Regions from separate parts of the Mesorhizobium sp. M7D.F.Ca.US.005.01.1.1 genome, predicted to be linked through region 1. Evidence: predicted binding sites of a transcription regulator. Region 1 holds the regulator's gene; the other holds the start of a gene.
The links. The regulator PhoB, encoded in region 1, activates phosphate uptake and scavenging genes when phosphate is short. The targets are predictions, from matches to a motif close to TGTCATNNANCTGTCAT.

Region 1 (9,845 bases):
CGATCACCAAGGACGTCTTCGACACAGTGCCGCCGGTGCTGAAGGAGTCGGCCTACGGTATCGGCTGCACGACCTGGGAAGTGACCCGCCGCGTGGTTATCCCCTACACCAGGATCGGCATCATGGGCGGCGTCATGCTCGGCCTTGGCCGCGCGCTCGGCGAAACCATGGCGGTGACCTTCGTCATCGGCAACGCGCACCGCATCTCGACGTCGCTGTTCGCGCCGGCGACGACGATCTCGGCGACCATCGCCAATGAATTCACCGAAGCCGTCGGCGACCTCTACACTTCTTCGCTGGTGGCGCTCGGCCTGATCCTGTTCGTCATCACCTTCCTGATCCTTGCCATCGCCCGCTACATGCTGATGCGCATCGACGCCCGCACCGGAGCCTGACCGATGTCGACAGCCACATCGCTTCACCAGAGCCGCAAGAGGAAGAATGCCGTGATGATGACGCTGTGCGTCACCGCGGCGGGCATCGGCCTAGCCTGGCTGGCGCTCATCCTCGGCGCGCTGGTCTACAAGGGCGCCGCCGGCCTGTCCTTTGACGTCTTCACGCAGATGACGCCGCCTCCCGGCGACGCCGGCGGCCTGCTCAACGCCATCTATGGCAGCGTGGTGATGACCGTCATCGCCGTCATCGTCGGCACACCGATCGGCGTGCTGGCCGGAACCTACATGGCTGAGTACGGTCGCTTTTCCAAGCTGACCACCGTGGTGCGGTTCATCAACGACATCCTGTTGTCGGCGCCATCGATCATCATCGGCCTGTTCGTCTACGAACTGATGGTGCGGCCGATGGGGCATTTCTCGGCGATCGCCGGTGCAGTCGCGCTCGCCATCCTCGTCATCCCGGTTGTCGTGCGCACCACCGAAGACATGCTCAATTTGGTGCCGAACGCCTTGCGCGAAGCCGGCACCGCGATCGGCGCGCCGCGCTGGGTGGTCATCAAGTCGGTCGCCTACCGCGCCGCGCTTTCCGGCATCGTCACCGGCATATTGCTGTCGATCGCCCGTATCTCCGGCGAGACGGCGCCACTGCTCTTCACGGCGCTCAACAACCAGTTCTGGTCGAGCAATCTCAACGCGCCGATGGCCAGCCTGCCTGTCACCATCTTCCAGTTCGCTCTCAGCCCTTACGAGGAATGGCAGCAACTGGCCTGGACCGGTGCACTCATCATCACATTGACGGTTCTCGCGCTCAGCATCGTTGCTCGCAGCCTGACCGGACGCAGAGAGGACAAATGAGCCAGATGTTGTCTCCAGACATGACGATCGCCGCCGAGGCCACCGCCAAGGCCAAGATCGAGGTCAAGAACCTCAACTTCTACTACGGCCAGTCGAAGGCGCTGAAGGACATCACGCTGTCCTTGCCCGAGCGCAGCGTCACCGCCTTCATCGGGCCTTCGGGCTGCGGGAAGTCGACGCTGCTGCGCGTCTTCAACCGCATCTACGAACTCTATCCCAAGCAGACCGCCGAAGGTCAGGTGCTGCTCGACGGCCAGAACGTTCTCGACCGCTCGCAGGATCTCAACCTGCTGCGGACCAAGATCGGCATGGTGTTCCAGAAGCCGACGCCATTTCCGATGTCGATCTACGAAAACATCGCTTTCGGCGTCAGGCTCTATGAGAAGCTCAGCAAGTCCGAGATGGACGGCCGCGTCGAGCAGGCGCTGAAGCGCGCAGCACTCTGGACCGAGGTCAAGGACAAGCTCAACGCCAGCGGCCTCAGCCTCTCCGGTGGTCAGCAGCAGCGGCTCTGCATCGCCCGCACCGTGGCGGTGAAGCCGGAAGTCATCCTGCTCGATGAGCCGGCCTCGGCGCTTGACCCGCTGTCGACCGCCAAGATCGAGGAGCTGATCGACGAGTTGCAAGCCGACTACACGATCGTCATCGTCACCCACAACATGCAGCAGGCGGCGCGCGTGTCGAAGCAGACGGCCTTCATGTATCTGGGCGAACTGGTCGAGTTCGACCGCACCGAGAAGATCTTCACGTCGCCCCGCGAGAAGCGCACGCAGGACTACATCACCGGCCGCTTCGGCTGAGTTCAGGCATACGAGGGACAAGATCATGGGCGAACACACAGTCGCTTCTTTCGACGAGGATCTCGGACAAATCAGCAGGCTCATCAGCGATATGGGCGATCTCGCCGGCTCGATGGTCGGTGGTGCCACCAAGGCGCTTTTGAATTCCGATAACGCCCTCGCACAGCGCGTCGTCTCCGACGATGCGATCATGGACGCGCGCCAGCGCGAGCTCGACGACCGCGCCATCACGTTGATCGCCAAGCGGCAGCCGATGGCCGACGATCTACGCCATGTCGTCGGTTCGATCCGCATGGCCGGCGATCTCGAACGCATCGGCGACCTTGCCAAGAACATCGCCAAGCGCGTCGGCACCGTCGGCCTCAGCGTCACACCGCGTGACCTGTCGCATTCCATCGACGCAATGGCCCAGCTGGTGCTGATCCAGGTGCAGGGCGTGATCGAGGAGTATGCGGCGCGCGACGCCGCGGCCCTGGCGAAACTGCGCGCCGCCGACGAGCGCATCGACGTCAAATACACCTCGGTGTTCCGCGAACTGCTGACCTACATGATGGAAGACCCGCGCAACATCACTGCCTGCACGCATCTGTTGTTCTGCGCCAAGAACCTCGAGCGCATCGGCGACCATGTGACCAACATCGCTGAAAATGCCTATTATGTTTTGACCGGCACGCAGCTGCCCGCCAATCGCCCGAAGCAGGACGAGACGGCAATGTCCGCGCCGGCGGCATGACGACAGGGGTGACCAGTCGATGATCGCGCCACGCATCATGGTGGTGGAGGATGAGGAGCCGCTAGGCGTGCTGCTCCGCTACAATCTGGAATCCGAGGGTTACCAGGTCGAGGTGGTGACGCGCGGCGACGAGGCCGAGATCCGGCTGCAGGAGAACGTTCCCGACCTTCTGGTGCTCGACTGGATGGTGCCTGCGGTTTCGGGTATCGAACTCTGTCGTCGGCTAAGGATGCGTCCCGAGACCGAGCGGCTGCCGATCATCATGCTGACCGCGCGCGGCGAGGAAAGCGACCGCGTGCGTGGCCTGTCGACCGGCGCCGACGACTATCTGGTCAAGCCGTTCTCGACGCCGGAATTCATGGCCAGGGTCAAGGCGCTGCTGCGCCGGGCCAAGCCGGAAGTGCTATCCAGCGTGCTCAAGGTCGGCGACATCGTGCTCGATCGTGAGTCGCACCGGGTCTATCGTAAGAAGAGCGAGATCCGGCTCGGACCGACAGAATTCCGCCTGCTAGAGTTCATGATGCGTCATCCCGGCCGTGTGTTCTCGCGCAGCCAGCTGCTCGACAATGTCTGGGGCGAGACAATCTATATTGACGAGCGCACGGTGGACGTTCATGTCGGCCGGCTGCGCAAGGCGGTCAACAACGGCCGCATGCCCGATGTCATCCGCACGATCCGAGGCGCGGGCTACGCGATCAGGGAAGACTGAGCTCCCTCGTTTGAACTCACGCCACGTTCTTGCCGACGAGGCCAGCTCTCGCCTGCACGCCCGGTGCGAAAATCTCCTGGTCGACGAAGGTCAGTGCGCGCATGGCGCAGCCTTCGCGGATCAGCGGCAGTTCGTTCGGCTCGGTGTCGAAGGAAATCGATTTCGAGTGCTGGCCGCCGGCGGTCTGGGCAATCGCCTCGCGCAATGCCGGCTCGATCAGGTCGAAGGCAGCGGCGCTGACGCCGACCATGGCGACGGGCGCCGGATCGATCAGTGCGAACAGGCTGCCGAGACCGTAGCCGAGCGCTTCGCCGGCCTTGCGATAGGCCTCGCGCTCGGGGCCATCCCTTTCGCGGGCCGCGGTCGCCAGCGCGCGCATGTCGGCGTCGCTGACATCAGCGACGGGTTCTGCGTCCTCGCCCAGCTGCCTGGCGTTGCGCCAGATGGCGTAGTTTCCGGCATAGGCCTCGACGCAGCCGCGCCGCCCGCAGCGGCAGAGCGCACCTTTCGGCTGATGGATCATGTGGCCGAACTCGCCGCCCGAGGAATGGGTGCCGGTGAACAGCTCGCCCTTCAGCACCAGGCCCATGCCGATGCCATGCGACAAAAGGATGGCGATGAAATCGTCGCGGTAGCGATCAGGATCGCGCCAGCGTAGCGCTATCGCCATCATGTTGCAGTCATTCTCCATGGTGGCGGGGATGCCGAACTCGTCCTCGAGTATGTCGGCGAAGGCGATGTCGGTGTGCGGCGTGATCGGCGACCACAGCATGGCGCGGGAGCGGGTGTCGGTGATGCCCTGGATTGCCAGCGCGATGCGGGCGATGCTGCGGACGTCGAGATCAGGGTCCTCGAGACGGCGCCGCACGATTGCCGTGCATTCGCCGATCAGCGCGTCCCGCGACATGGTCAGCGTGTCCAGCCGGCGCTGTTCCTCTGATATCACCTGGCCGGCATAGTCGATGACGGCGACGGAGAGAAAATTCAGCGACAGCACCACGGTCATCACCGCCGCCGCTTCCGGATTGAGGCTGAGGCCAACCTGCGGCCGGCCGCGTTTGAGCGAGCCGGCCTCGCTTGGTTTGCTTTCGGTCAGGATGCCTTCCCCGATCAGGTCGGAAGAGATAGCCGATATGGTCGAGTGGCTAAGGCCGGTTGTCGCTGCGATCTCGGTGCGGGACGGCTGTCCGGCGCGGCGCACGGCCGCAATCACCATCGCCCGGTTGCGCCGGCGCAAATCGTCGTGGCGGATTCCGACCGACATGTTTCTTCAAGTCCTCCCGGTCGCCGCGGTTCTCCGTGCCCCTCGAACGCTGTCGGCAACGCAGTCAAATACTGGCAGAAGCCGCCCACTCTGTCATTTATTTATTCCGGGGCTCGAAAAAAATTCGCGAGCACATCAAAATCCATCAGAATCGATGTTGACAGCGTTCGGGTGTTGGACCAGTATTTTTTCGGGGCTCGAAAAAATAGGGCCTCTGTGCCGGCCTTCGGGTCAGTTTGGTCGCGCCATACGCGGCGCAGGGAGGATATTATGAAAAGATTCACAGCCGCCATCCTGGCGGGTGTCGCCATGTCGCTGACGCTCGCGTCGGTCGCGCAGGCGAAGGACAAGGTCATCGGCGTTTCGTGGTCCAACTTCCAGGAAGAGCGCTGGAAGACCGATGAGGCCGCCATGAAGACGGCGATCGAGGCTGCCGGCGACAAGTACATCTCCGCCGATGCGCAGTCCAATCCCGGCAAGCAGCTTACCGATGTCGAAAGCCTGATCTCGCAGGGCGCCAATTCGCTGATCATCCTGGCGCAGGATGCCTCGGCCATCGGCCCAGCGGTGCAGAAGGCGCTGGACGAAGGCATTCCGGTCGTCGGCTATGACCGTCTGATCGAGAACAAGGACGTCTTCTACCTGACCTTCGACAACAAGGAAGTCGGCCGCATGCAGGCCCGCGAAGTGTTCAAGGTCAAGCCGGAAGGCAACTATGTCTTCATCAAGGGTTCGGGTGCCGATCCGAATGCCGACTTCCTGTTCTCGGGCTCGATGGAAGTGCTCAAGGAAGCCATCGACAGCGGCAAGATCAAGAATGTCGGCGAGGCCTATACGGACGGCTGGCTGCCCGCCAACGCCCAGAAGAACATGGAACAGTTCCTCACCGCCAACGACAACAAGGTCGACGCCGTGGTCGCGGCCAATGACGGCACCGCCGGCGGCGTCGTCGCGGCACTGACGGCGCAGGGCCTTGCCGGCACCGTGCCGGTCTCGGGTCAGGACGGCGACCACGCCGCGCTGAACCGCATCGCACTCGGCACGCAGACCGTGTCGGTGTGGAAGGACGCGCGCGAACTCGGCAAGAACGCCGCCGAGATCGCCTCGCAGCTCGCCGACGGCAAGAAGACGAGCGACATTGCCGGCGCCAAGGACTTCACGACACCGGGCGGCAACACCGTCAAGTCGCTGTTCCTGACCCCGGTTGCCATCACCAAGGACAATCTCAACGTCGTCATCGCCGCCGGCTGGATCAAGAAGGACGAAGTCTGCGCGGGCGTCGCCGCCGGCACCGTCGCGGCCTGTAACTGATCTGGATCACGTCGAAATATCTGAACGCCGCGGCCCAAAAGCCGCGGCGTTTTCTCAAAAAGATTTGTATTTCCGCATCACGCGGATAGCTTCGGGAGCAATTCCAGGAAAAGTGCGTAGCGGTTTTCCGTCCGGAATTGCGTCAAAACAAAGAGATAGAACGGTTCGGCGTTTCCGGGAATCGGTGAACCGTTCAAGGCTGGGTTCCGGCATCCGCGTCAGACGGCCAGCCGGTGGGAGGAAATCATGACCGACACGACGTCCAACCCGCAGGCCGACACCGCGCGTGCGTCGGAGCTCGGCGTGGTCGCCCGGTTCCTGAAGGCGACCGAGATCGACACCCGCATGCTCGGCATGGTCGGCGCCCTGCTGATCATCTGGATCGGGCTGCATGTCATTTCCAGCCTGCGCCTCGGCGTCAATCCGCTCGATTTCGACAGCCGCACCTTTCTGACGCCGCGCAATCTCTGGAACCTGTCGGTACAGACATCGGCGGTCGCCATCATGGCCTGCGGCATGGTGCTGGTCATCGTCATGCGCAACATCGACCTGTCCGTCGGTTCCGCCGAGGGCCTGATCGGCATGGTGATGGGATTTGCCCAGGTGCATTTCCTGGTGCGGTTTGTCGGGCTCGAACTCGGCAATCCGTGGATCTGGGTTCTGGCGCTGGTCATCGGCCTGGCGCTCGGCCTGCTGATCGGGGCCTTTCAAGGCTTCGTCATCGCCTATCTCGAAGTGCCGGCGTTCATCGTCACGCTGGGCGGACTGCTGGTCTGGCGCGGTGCTGCCTGGTGGGTCACATCAGGCCAGACGGTGGCACCGCTTGACGCCACCTTCCAGCTCATGGGCGGCGGGCCGTCGGGATCGATCGGCGCGACCTGGAGCTGGGTCGTCGGGATCGTGGCCTGCCTCGCCGTGGTGTTTGCGCTTTTCAACGGGCGGGTGCAGCGCAAGCGTTTCCGGTTTCCGCTGCGTCCGATCTGGGCCGAGACGCTGCTCGGCGTCGTCACCTGTGCCGTCATCATGGGTGCGGTCTGGCTCGCCAACTCCTATCCGTGGCCGATCGGCATCGTGAACCGGTATGCGGCCGCCAACAACATCACCGTGCCCGAAGGCGGCCTGTTCATCGCTCACGGCATCGCCATACCGGTGCTGATGGCGATCGCCGTCGGGCTGGTCATGACCTTCATCACCAACCGCACGCGTTTCGGCCGCTATGTCTTTGCCATCGGCGGCAATCCCGAGGCTGCCAATCTCGCCGGCATCAACACGCGCTGGATCACCATGAAGGTGTTCATGATCATGGGCGTGCTGGCGACGATCGCCGCCGCGATCTCCTCGGCCCGGCAGAATTCGGCGACCAACGTGCTTGGAACGCTAGACGAGCTGCTGGTCATTGCCGCCGCCGTCATTGGCGGCACGTCGCTCGCCGGTGGTTCGGGAACGATCATCGGCGCCATGCTCGGCGCGCTGCTGATGCAGTCGCTGCAGTCCGGCATGGTGCTGCTCGGCGTCGACTCGCCGCTGCAGAGCATTGTCGTCGGCGCCGTGCTGGTCATCGCCGTCTGGCTCGACACCGTCTATCGCAAGCGCGTCTAGGAGGCATGGCCATGACTGACAAGATTGCTCCTGCGGCCACAGCACTGATCGATATGCGCAACATCTCGATCGCGTTTGGCGGCATTCGCGCCGTCGACGACGCCTCGATCGATCTCTTCCCCGGCGAGGTCGTGGCGCTGCTCGGCCACAACGGCGCCGGCAAGTCGACGCTGATCAAGATCCTGTCCGGCGCCTACAAGCGCGATGCCGGGCAGATCTTCGTCAATGGCGAGGAAGCGTCGATCTCCAACCCGCGCGACGCCAAGAAATACGGCATCGAGACGATCTACCAGACGCTGGCGCTGGCCGACAATGTCGATGCCGCCGCCAATCTGTTCCTCGGCCGCGAGCTGATGACCGCCTGGGGCACGCTCGACGACGTTGCCATGGAGGCGGAGGCGCGCAAGGTGATGGGGAGGCTCAATCCCCGCTTCCAGCGCTTCAAGGAGCCGGTGATCAAACTGTCGGGCGGCCAGCGGCAATCGGTGGCGATCGCGCGCGCCATCCTGTTCAACGCACGCATCCTGATCATGGACGAGCCGACGGCAGCGCTTGGTCCGCAGGAAACGGCGCAGGTCGGCGAGCTGGTCAAGCAGCTCAAGTCCGACGGCATCGGCATCTTCCTGATCAGCCACGATATCCACGATGTGTTCGAACTTGCCGACCGGGTCTGCGTCATGAAGAACGGCCAGGTCGTCGGCACAGCCCGCACCACCGATGTGACCCAGGACGAGGTGCTCGGCATGATCATTCTGGGCAAATGCCCGCCCGGTGCCATTCCCGGACCGGGGGCGCTGAAGATCGCTGCCTGAGGTCAGACCAGGTCGCGGGTTGCCAGACTCGTGATATGCTAGCCGTCAGCATGGCTTGGCCCTGCCATTGTGTTGGCACGGCGACTTGCCCATAAAGGTCCCTATTCGCTCAGGGACCACATCATCCGTTGAAGAAGCTTTTTCCAATCGTCGCGTTCATCGCCGTTGCGCTGATCAGCATGACGATGGCGGGGTTTGCCTATTTCGCGACGCAAGAAGCCGCCCGCATCAAGTTCGAAGCGACGGCCGACGACGCGCTCAACCGAATCGAGAGCCGCATCGACCTGCATTTGTCGCTGTTGCGCTCGACGCAGGCCCTGTTCGACGCCCGCAACGGCGATATTTCCGGCAACGAGTTCAAGGCGTTCTTCAAAGCGCTCGATGCCGACAACAATTTTGCCGGCTTGCGCGGCATCGGCTATGTCAGGTTGGCGAAGGCTGGAGACGAGGCGGCGGTCGAACGCGATATGCTGCGCGACCATGGCGTCAACCATCCAATCTATCCTGACACCACGCAGCCTTGGCGCACCCCCATCGTGCTGTTCGAGCCGCTCGACCCGTCCAACCAGGGCAGCATCGGCTATGACATGTTCAGTGAACCGGTGCGGCGCGCGGCGATCGAAAAGGCGATGTCGGATGACCACCAGCACGCCAGCGGGCTGGTGCAACTGGGCCAGGACACAGGTGCCGCGCAGACGTTCACCGGCTTCCTCGTCTTCGTGCGGCTCAATGTCGAAACCGCACCCGACGTCATCAATGCGTCCAGATCCTCCACAGCCGGTTTTCTCTATGCGGCCTTTCGGGCTCGCGACCTGTTCCAGACCGCGCTCAGCCGGTCGCCGCTGCTGCCTGTCAACACCGAAATCTACGATGGCGACGGCGCGGTGAACGGCGACAATCTGTTGTTCCGGTCGGAGACGCCACCGGCTTCGACCTTTGGGGACAGGCTGCTGGTCACCCGCAAGATCATGGTGGCCGGCCGGCCATGGACTGTCCTGTTCCGGCCGACGAGCGCCTTCTCGCAGCCGTCGTCGCGCGCCATTCCGGTTATGCTGGGGCTGTTCGGCCTGTTGCTGGCGGGCGCCATCGCGCTGGTGGCGCGCTATCAGGAGCGGGCCTATGAGGCGGCGTCGCGCTTGCACGAAACGACGGAAAAGAGCCTGCTCGACAAAGACCTGATGCTGCAGGAGATGAAGCATCGCATCAAAAATTCGATCACCAGGGTGCTGGCGATCGCGCGCCAGACGGCATCGCGGGCCACCGACGTCAACGAGTTTTCCGCATCCTTCTCGGCCAGGCTGCAGGCGATGGCGGCATCCCAGGACATGCTGACGCGCTCGCGCTGGCAGAAGGCCGATCTTGGCGAT
Region 2 (9,845 bases), 380 kb from region 1:
GGCCGAGGGCTGGGAGTTGCAGGCGATCGCCTCGTCGGTCATCGGCGGCACCTCGCTGTTCGGCGCCGTCGGCTCGGTGCACGGACCGTTGCTTGGCGCCTTCATCCTGGCCACCATCAACAACGGCGCCAACCTGCTCAACGTCAACTCGTTCTGGCAGCGTATCATCACCGGCGCGCTGATCATCATCATCGTCTACTTCGACGGGCTGCGCCGCCGCGGCAAGTGAATCGTCCCTGAACCGATGCGCCGGTCCGCTCAAACAACAGGCCGGCGCCCTTTTTGAACACTGGAATTGCGCATGAAAGCCGTCGTCTGCCGCTCGCCCGGCGACCTTGTCCTGGAAGACCACCCCGCGCCCGCTGCACCGCCTGCCGGCTGGGCACTGGTGGCGGTCAGCCATGTCGGGATCTGCGGCACCGACTACCACATCTTCGAAGGCAAGCACCCGTTCCTCGCCTATCCCCGCATCATGGGCCATGAAGTATCGGGTACCGTGGTGGAGACCGGCGAAGGTGTCGAACTGGCCGTTGGCGAGCCGGTCGTCATCAACCCCTATCTTTCCTGCGGAAAATGCATCGCCTGCCGGCACGGCAAGCCGAATTGCTGCGTCAGGATCGAGGTGCTTGGCGTGCATCGCGACGGCGCCATGTGCGAACGCATCCTGGTGCCGGCGCAAAATCTCTATCCGGCAAACGGCCTGTCTCTGGCCGACGCCGCCGCCGTCGAGTTCCTGGCGATTGGTGCGCATGCCGTGCGGCGCTCATGTGCCGAGCCCGGCGCCCGCACGCTGGTCATCGGCGCCGGCCCGATCGGACTCGGCACCGCCATCTTCGCCCGCATCGCCAGGCTCGACGTGACGCTGCTCGACATGAGTAGTGAAAGGCTTGCCTTCGCCGCGAACGAGCTTGGTTTCCAGACCCTCGACGGCTCGCGCGGCGCGGCGCCCGATCTGATCAGGGAGGCGACATCAGGCGAGGGCTTCGATGTGGTCTTCGACGCCACCGGCAACACCCAGTCGGTGCAGTCGGCCTTTGCCCATGTCGCGCATGGCGGAACGCTGGTGCTGGTCTCCGTCGTCAAGGACGACATCAGCTTTTCCGATCCGGAATTCCACAAACGCGAGATGACGCTGATCGGCAGCCGCAACGCCTTGCGCGCCGACTTCGACCACGTCGCCGCCTCGATCCGCAACGGCGCCGTGCCGCTGGCCAAGCTCGTCACCCACCGAACATCGCTTGCCGAAACGCCGTCCGATCTCGCTCGCTGGGCACACGAAAAATCCGGCCTGATCAAGGCTGTGATCGAGGTCGGATAGGCTACCGGCGCCGGCTCAGAGCGCAGACAGCTTGAGCTCGACCCGCTCGGCCGGGAAGCGCGACTCGGAAAACTGGATCGGCTGGCCGTCCGGCGTGACGTTGACGGCGACCGTGACCAGCACGATGGCGCCCGGCTGCAGGTCGAGATCGGCAAGGTCCGCCGCATCGGCATGGCGCGCCGACAGCACGGTCGATTGCCTGAGATAATCGTCGATGCCGAACCGCGCCAGCGACGCGGTGATCGAGCCGGTCTCAGCCATCGCGGCATCGATGCCGGCAAACCGACTGGCCTCGAACCAGCCGACAGCGCGCGACACCGGCCGCCCATCGGCTTCGCCGCGCGTTTCCAGTCGGATGACATCGGCTCCCCTGGCAAGGCCAAGGCCCTCGGCGACGCGCTGGCTGGCCGGCTCGACCGACGAGGCGAGCAGGACGATGTGCCGTTCCGTGGTTTGCCCCTGCAGGCCCGTCGAAAAACGCGTGCGCGCGCCAATCGGATAGGACAGCCGCTTGCGCGACAAGACGAAGGTTCCGCGCCCCTGCTCGGCCCGCAACACGCCTTCCTGCACAAGGGCTGCTATGGCGCTGCGCACCGTGTGACGATTGACGCCATAACGCTCGGCCAGCGCCACCTCCGGCGGCAGCGCGGCATTCTCGGCGAAATCGCCGATGGCGATCGCATGCAGGATCTTGTCTGCGATCTGCCGCCATAGCGAAACGCCGCTGCGCCGCTCTATGCTGTCCGCTTCCAGCTGCCCGACCATCATTGCCCCCGGCATTCTATCGCCCAGTCTTCAATCGCTTGTCATCCACCCGTCATGGACACGCGTTAGATAATAGGTATAATTTGTATAGTTGTCTATATCAATAGACAAATTTAACCACGAGGATTATTGCTTATGCGAGGACAGGAAGCCCGCGACCAGGCCGAGCGCAAGGCCGCCATGGCAACCCTGGCGCAATCCAGCGGCGATGACATCGTGCGGCTCTGGAACGAGGCCAGACTGCCTTCGGACGCCGAGCTGCTGCGCGGCCCCGAGACCGGTCTTGTCACCCTGCGCGGCCGCATCGGCGGCGGCGGTGCACCCTTCAATGTCGGCGAGGCGACCGTCACCCGCGCCACGGTCCGGCTGCCCTCCGGACAGGTCGGCCATTGCTATGCGCTTGGCCGCGACAAGCAGAAGGCGAAGCTGGCGGCCATCGCCGACGCCCTGTGGCAGGACCCTGCCCGCCGAAATGAGGTCGAGACCGGACTGATAGCGCCTCTGCGGTCGGCTCTGACCACGGCGCATGAAAAACGCCGCGCCGAGACGGCGGCAACGAAGGTCGATTTCTTCACCATGGTTCGCGGAGAAGACTGATGGACATTGCAGCACAATCGATCGAAGGCGGTTTCGCCGATCCGGTCTTCAATGCCCAGACCGTGTTCCGGGCGGTCATGGACGCGATGGCGCGGCCAGGCAGCGTACAGCCGCTGCCGGCCTTCGCGCGCCCGCCGGCGCCGCTCTCGGCAAGCGCCGGCGCCATAGCGCTGGCGCTTTGCGACAACGACACGCCGCTGTGGCTCGACCCGGCCCTGCAAGCTTCCACCGCCATCAAATCCTGGCTTGGTTTCCACACCGGCGCGCCCTTGGCCAACACGCCGGCCGATGCGCACTTCGCCCTGATCGCCACGCCAGCCGAGATGGTGGCGCTCGATGGCTTTTCGCAGGGCACGCAGGACTATCCCGACCGTTCGACCACGCTGATCCTGCAGGTCAGCGATCTCGTCTCCGGCACGCCGCTGTTGCTCGAAGGTCCCGGCATCGAAACCAGCGCCACGATCGCGCCGGCACAGATGCCGCGTCATTTCGTCGAACAGTGGAAGCAGAACATCAAGCGTTTTCCGCGCGGCGTCGACATCATCCTCGCCACCGCTGATGGCATTGCTTGCCTGCCGCGCACGACGCGCATCAAGACGATGGAGGCGTAAGATGTATGTCGCGGTAAAAGGTGGCGAAGCCGCCATTGCCAACGCCCACAGCCTGCTTGCCGACCGCCGGCGCGGCGACCGTTCCGTGCCCGCACTGCGCCTCGACCAGATCGTCGAGCAACTGGCGCTCGGCGTCGACCGGGTGATGAGCGAAGGCTCGCTCTATGATCGCGAGCTGGCCTCCCTCGCCATCGTCCAGGCGCGCGGCGACATGATCGAGGCGATCTTCCTGGTGCGCGCCTATCGCACGACGCTGCCACGCTTCGGCTACTCCAAGCCCATCGACACCGCCAACATGCTGGTCGAGCGGCGCGTGTCGGCGACCTACAAGGACCTGCCCGGCGGCCAGTTGCTTGGGCCCACCTTCGACTACACCCACCGGCTGCTCGATCCCGAGCTCGCCGCCGGCGCCGATGTCGCCGAGCCCTTGCTGCGCGAGACGGAAGCGCAAGCCATGCCGCGCGTCTCGGCGATCCTTGCCCGCGAAGGCCTGATCGAGCCGGACGGCGACATGCCGCAAGACCATGTCCCAGGCGACATCACCCGCGAGCCGCTGGAATTCCCGATGGCGCGCGACATCCGCCTGCAGGCGCTGTCGCGCGGCGACGAGGGTTTCCTACTGGCGCTCGGCTATTCCACCCAGCGCGGCTATGCCCGCAACCATCCCTTCGTCGGCGAGATCCGCATCGGCGAGGTCGAACTGGAACTTGACGTGCCGGAACTGCCCTTCGCGGTTCCGCTCGGCACTGTCCGCGTCACCGAATGCCAGATGGTCAACCAGTTCAAAGGGTCAGCCAAGGCACCGCCGCAGTTCACCCGCGGCTACGGCCTGGTCTTCGGCCAGAGCGAACGCAAGGCGATGGCGATGGCGCTCTGCGACCGTGCTCTTCGCGCAACCGAACTCGGCGAGGATGTCGTTGCCGCCGCCCAGGACGAGGAGTTCGTCATCTCGCATTCCGACAATGTCCAGGCGACGGGTTTTGTCGAGCATCTGAAGCTGCCGCACTATGTCGACTTCCAGGCCGAACTCGACCTCGTGCGCCGCATGCGCGCCGAATACGACGCGCGTGAAAACCCGAAGGTCGAAGAGAAGCGGGAGGCTGCGGAGTGATGCTAATGGCCGCCGCCATCAACCAAGCCGCCACCATGACCAGCGCTGTAGTGGCCATTATGCGCCTCGTTGAACCCTTTGCTGCCGGCAATGGTCTCACTGCTCGCACTTTCTTTTGGCGCGGGCAGAATCATGCGCCGAAGGAAAAAGAGAATGACGCCGGCGAACACCACCAACAGAATTCCGAGATGCATCCATCCGGTCGAGGTCATCTGAATTCGCCCCTGTTTCGGCTTCCTGGACGCCAATTCAATAGCACAATGTGGATGTGATCGCCATGACCGACATCGCCACCTACAATTTCGCCTATCTCGACGAGCAGACCAAGCGGATGATCCGCCGGGCGATCCTCAAGGGCATCGCCATTCCCGGCTACCAAGTGCCTTTTGCCTCGCGCGAAATGCCGATGCCTTATGGCTGGGGCACCGGCGGCGTCCAGGTCACAGCTTCGATCATCGGCCCGAACGACGTGCTCAAGGTCATCGACCAAGGCGCCGACGACACCACCAATGCGGTCTCGATCCGCGCCTTCTTCAAGAAGGTCGCCAATGTTGCTGTTACCACCGATACCGCCAGCGCCACCATCATCCAGACCCGCCACCGCATCCCCGAGCATCCGCTGACGGCGGGCCAGGTGCTGGTCTACCAGGTGCCGATCCCCGAGCCGCTGCGCTTCCTCGAACCGCGCGAGACCGAAACGCGCAAGATGCACGCGCTGGAGGAATACGGCCTCATGCATGTGAAGCTGTACGAGGACATCGCCAAGCACGGCCGCATCGCCACCACCTACGCCTATCCGGTCAAGGTCGAGGGCCGCTATGTGATGGACCCGTCGCCAACGCCAAAATTCGACAATCCAAAAATGCACCGCTCACCGGCGCTGCAGCTGTTCGGCGCCGGCCGCGAAAAGCGCATCTATGCAGTGCCGCCCTTCACCGAAGTGGTCAGCCTCGACTTCGAGGATCATCCGTTCGAGGTGCAGACCTTCGACCAGCCCTGCGCGCTGTGCGCGGCCGAGAACGTCTATCTCGACGAGGTCATCCTCGACGACCATGGCGGCCACATGTTCGTCTGCTCCGACACAGATCACTGCGAGAAGCGGCGGGCGGACGGGCACCGCGGCCACCTTGCACCAGAGACCCATCTTGCTTCGGAAAAAATGGAGCCGGCGCAATGACCGACGAACCGCTGCTGCGCGTCTCGGCGCTCTCCAAATTCTACGGCTCGCGCGTCGGCTGCGACAACGTCTCCTTCGAGCTGTGGCCGGGCGAAGTCCTGGCTGTTGTCGGCGAGTCCGGTTCCGGCAAGACGACGCTGCTCAACTGCCTGTCGACCCGGCTGCTGCCCAGTTCCGGCACCGCCGGCTACCGCATGCGCGACGGCCAGTTCCGCGAGCTCTACCGCATGAGCGAGGCCGAGCGCCGCTTCCTGATGCGCACCGACTGGGGCTTCGTCCATCAGAATCCGGCCGACGGCCTGCGCATGACGGTTTCGGCCGGCGCCAATGTCGGCGAGCGGCTGATGGCGGTCGGCGACCGTCACTACGGCAGGATCCGCGCCACCGCCGTCGACTGGCTGTCACGCGTCGAGATCGACGAGGACCGCATCGATGACGAGCCGCGCGCCTTTTCCGGCGGCATGCGCCAGCGCCTGCAAATCGCCCGCAATCTCGTCACCGGCCCACGGCTGGTGTTCATGGATGAGCCGACAGGCGGCCTAGACGTCTCGGTCCAGGCGCGCCTGCTCGACCTGCTGCGCGGTCTGGTCACCGATCTTGGTCTCGCGGCCATCGTCGTCACCCACGACCTTGCCGTGGCGCGGCTTCTGTCGCAGCGCATGATGGTGATGAAGGACGGTCGCGTCGTCGAAAGCGGTCTCACCGACCGCGTGCTTGACGACCCGCGCGCGCCTTACACGCAATTGCTTGTTTCCTCGATTCTGCAGGTTTGACGATGATTGCTCCGGCGCATAGCCCGCAAACGAATGACTATTGGAGAACCTTGTGATGCCAACCCCACTCGTTGTCTCCGACGTCGCCAAGAGCTTCACCATGCATCTGCGCGACGGCATCAAATTGCCTGTTGTCGCCGGTGTCTCGTTCTCGATCAGGGCTGGCGAATGCACCGTGCTCGGCGGCCCGTCAGGTGCCGGCAAGAGTTCGATCCTGAAGATGCTCTACGGCAACTACGCCGTCGACGAAGGCCAGATCATCGTCACGCACGATGACGGGTTGATCGACCTCGCCACCGCCAGCCCGCGCACTGTGCTTGCCATACGCCGGCAAACGATCGGCTATGTCAGCCAGTTCCTGCGCACCGTGCCGCGCGTCTCGGCGCTCGACGTCGTCGCCGAGCCGCTGGTCGAGCGCGGCGAGGATCGCGAGATTGCCCGCGGCAAGGCACGCGCCTTGCTGGCGCAGCTCAACCTGCCGGAGAAACTCTGGGCTTTGCCGCCTGCGACCTTCTCCGGCGGCGAGCAGCAGCGCGTCAACATCGCACGCGGCTTCATCACCGAGCATCCGATCCTGCTGCTCGACGAGCCGACCGCTTCGCTCGATGCCAGGAACCGCGATGTCGTGATCGAACTCATCGCCGCCAAGAAGGCGGCTGATGTCGCCCTGCTCGGCATCTTCCATGACCACGACGTGCGCGAGGCGGTTGCCGACCGCATCATCGACGTCACCGCTTTTGCTCCCGGAAAAATCGCCGCATGACCAGGAAGCTTTCAGAGACGCCGCTGGTCCATCCGACGGCGGACGTGCAGAATTCGACGCTCGGTCGCTGGACCGAGATCGCCGACCGCAGCCGGGTGTCGGAAAGCGAGCTCGGCGACTATTCCTACATGATGCAGGATTGCGCCGTCTGGTGCGCCACGATCGGCAAGTTTTCCAACATTGCAGCAAGCGTGCGCATCAACGCCACCAATCATCCGACCTGGCGGCCGACGCTGCACCATTTCACCTATCGCGCCTCGGATTATTGGGACGACGCAGAGCACGAGAGCGAGTTCTTCGCCCAGCGCCGCGCCAGGCGGGTCACCATCGGCCATGACACCTGGCTCGGTCACGGCTCGACCATCCTGCCCGGCGTCACTGTCGGCGATGGCGCCGCGGTCGGCGCCGGTGCGGTCGTCTCCAAGGACGTCGCCCCCTACACCATCGTCGCCGGCGTGCCGGCAAAACCGATCCGCGAGCGCTTCGATCGCCGCACGGCCGAACGCTATCAGGCGCTCGCCTGGTGGGACTGGGACCATGCAAGGCTGCGCACCTCGCTCGATGATTTCCGAGAACTGTCGGCCGAGGCTTTCCTGGAGAAATACGGCGGATAGAGCAATGCCAGGAAAAGGCGATCACATCATCGTCATGAGCGAGCCTGTTTCATATCCCTGACACATCGCCCGGGCAGGACGCGGCCTTTCGCTGGAGATCGCAATGTCCATTTCCGTCAGACCCTCGCTCGCCGCATTCTTTGCCGGCTCAAATCCGAAGCCGTCGGTTCATATCGGCACGCGCTACGACACATCAGGCAATTTCCTGATCGAGCCTGGCAACACGGTCGTCAGTCATCTCGTCACCGGTTCACCGTCGGAGGCGGTGGTGCTTGCAGTGCGCGACCGCATGCTGGCGATGCAAGACGCCGACCGGCTCGCCTTCACGCCCGTCTCCAGCCTGCACATGACGCTGTTCCAGGGCATCATCGAATATCGCCGCCGGCTTCCTTACTGGCCGCAGGACGTGCCGCTCGACACCAGCATCGACGCCATGACCCGCCTCTATCTGGAGCGCCTGAGGGGTTTCCAGGGCTTCGGCCCGTTCAACATCAAGGTGGTCGAAGTTTTGCCGACCGGCCTCACCGTTGCCGGCGCGACCGACGAAGATTTGCGCATCATGCGCGCCTGGCGCGAAGCGCTGGCCGTGCCGTTCGGTTACCGGCATCCCGATCACGACGCTTACGTCTTCCACATCACCTTCGCCTATCAGATCCAGCGTCTTGCCGACGATCGGGCCGCCGCATGGCAGGACCTGTTCGATGATGGTCTGGCACTCTTCGAGCGGCAGGCGCCGGTGATCGAAATCAAGGCCCCCGCCTTCTGCAGCTTCAGGGACATGGAGCACTTCGAGGAACTGTTGGTCCTGGGTCGGCCGTAACTCCACACCTGTGGAGCGTAACAAAACTGACATCATCGCGACACGGCAGGTTCATGTGGCTGCGTTAGGCGAGAGCCTGACGATCAATGGTCCGGACTGGAACCTGCCCCCATGCCAGCAACCTCTGCCACGCTCGAAATCCGCGGTGTCACCCGACGATTTGGCAAGAACACTGCCGTCAACGACATTAACATCGCGATCCCGCAGGGTCAGATGGTTGGCATTATCGGTCGTTCGGGCGCCGGCAAATCAACCCTTCTTCGCATGATCAACCGTCTCATCGATCCCAGCCAGGGGTCGATTTTTTTTGACGGCGCCGAGGTCTCCCAGTTGCGCGGCTCGCCGCTGCGGCGCTGGCAGCGTGACTGCGCCATGATCTTCCAGCAGTTCAACCTGGTGCCGCGCCTCGACGTGCTGACCAATGTGCTGCTCGGCAAGCTGAACCACCGTTCGACCATCACCAACCTGTTCGGCATGTTCTCTCGCGCCGAATGCGCCGAGGCCGTCGCAGCGCTTGAGCGGCTCGACATCGCCCGCACCGCGCTGCAGCCCGCAGGCACCTTGTCGGGCGGCCAGCAGCAGCGCGTCGCCATTGCCCGCGCCATGATGCAGCAGCCCAGAGTGATCCTCGCCGACGAGCCGATCGCGTCGCTCGACCCGCTCAACGCCAAGGTGGTGATGGATTCGCTGCAGGACATCAATTTGCGCGAAGGCATCACCGTCGTCACCAATCTGCACACGCTGGACACCGCCCGCACCTATTGCAACCGCATCATCGGCATGGCCGCCGGCAAGGTCGTCTTCGATGGCCCGCCTGAAGAGCTCAATCGCGAGGCCGTGCGTCTCGTCTATGGCGCCGATAGCAATGGCCAGGAAATCTCCGAGGCCATCACCTCGACCAGCGTTGCCTTCAGCCGAAAGATCGCCGCATCCGCCGGACCGCTCGAGCCCGCATTCCCGGGATACTGAGAGCGGCCTGGATCGCCAGCCCGCGTCAAGGGCACCTGTCAAAATCAATAACGCTGCCGGCGCGGGGCCGGAACCTACAGGAGAGATAACAGATGTTCAGGAAGATGGTTTTCAGCGCCGTTTCGGTGCTCGCCATGGCGACCAGCATGGCCCACGCTGCCGATATGAAGGAATTTCGCGTCGGCATTCTCGGCGGCGAAAACGAAACCGACCGGTTGCGCAACTACCAGTGCCTCGCCGACCATTTGAAGACCGAATTCGGCTTCGAAAAGGTCTCGCTGTTCCCCGCCGCCGACTATGACGGCGTCATCCAGGGCCTGCTTGGCG

Region 2: phnF (phosphonate metabolism transcriptional regulator PhnF) is a predicted target of PhoB. The motif match lies at 2,123-2,139, and genes of this name have one in related genera.

Annotation. Positions count from the first base shown of each region.
Region 1 covers NZ_CP034453.1:6,997,435-7,007,279, reverse strand. The annotation lists gene pstC (phosphate ABC transporter permease subunit PstC) at 1-395, shown strand, start outside; gene pstA (phosphate ABC transporter permease PstA) at 399-1,250, shown strand; gene pstB (phosphate ABC transporter ATP-binding protein PstB) at 1,247-2,050, shown strand; gene phoU (phosphate signaling complex protein PhoU) at 2,076-2,783, shown strand; gene phoB (phosphate regulon transcriptional regulator PhoB) at 2,803-3,492, shown strand; gene EJ076_RS34060 (ROK family protein) at 3,509-4,756, opposite strand; gene xylF (D-xylose ABC transporter substrate-binding protein) at 5,027-6,067, shown strand; gene EJ076_RS34050 (sugar ABC transporter permease) at 6,314-7,666, shown strand; gene EJ076_RS34045 (ATP-binding cassette domain-containing protein) at 7,678-8,478, shown strand; gene EJ076_RS34040 (CHASE domain-containing protein) at 8,607-9,845, shown strand, end outside.
Region 2 covers NZ_CP034453.1:6,620,186-6,630,030, forward strand. The annotation lists gene EJ076_RS32125 (ABC transporter permease) at 1-229, shown strand, start outside; gene EJ076_RS32130 (zinc-binding alcohol dehydrogenase family protein) at 302-1,318, shown strand; gene phnF (phosphonate metabolism transcriptional regulator PhnF) at 1,334-2,083, opposite strand; gene phnG (phosphonate C-P lyase system protein PhnG) at 2,219-2,680, shown strand; gene phnH (phosphonate C-P lyase system protein PhnH) at 2,680-3,291, shown strand; gene EJ076_RS32150 (carbon-phosphorus lyase complex subunit PhnI) at 3,293-4,402, shown strand; gene EJ076_RS35370 (hypothetical protein) at 4,405-4,614, opposite strand; gene EJ076_RS32160 (alpha-D-ribose 1-methylphosphonate 5-phosphate C-P-lyase PhnJ) at 4,680-5,579, shown strand; gene phnK (phosphonate C-P lyase system protein PhnK) at 5,576-6,352, shown strand; gene phnL (phosphonate C-P lyase system protein PhnL) at 6,408-7,115, shown strand; gene EJ076_RS32175 (DapH/DapD/GlmU-related protein) at 7,112-7,729, shown strand; gene EJ076_RS32180 (DUF1868 domain-containing protein) at 7,833-8,549, shown strand; gene phnC (phosphonate ABC transporter ATP-binding protein) at 8,661-9,518, shown strand; gene phnD (phosphonate ABC transporter substrate-binding protein) at 9,611-9,845, shown strand, end outside.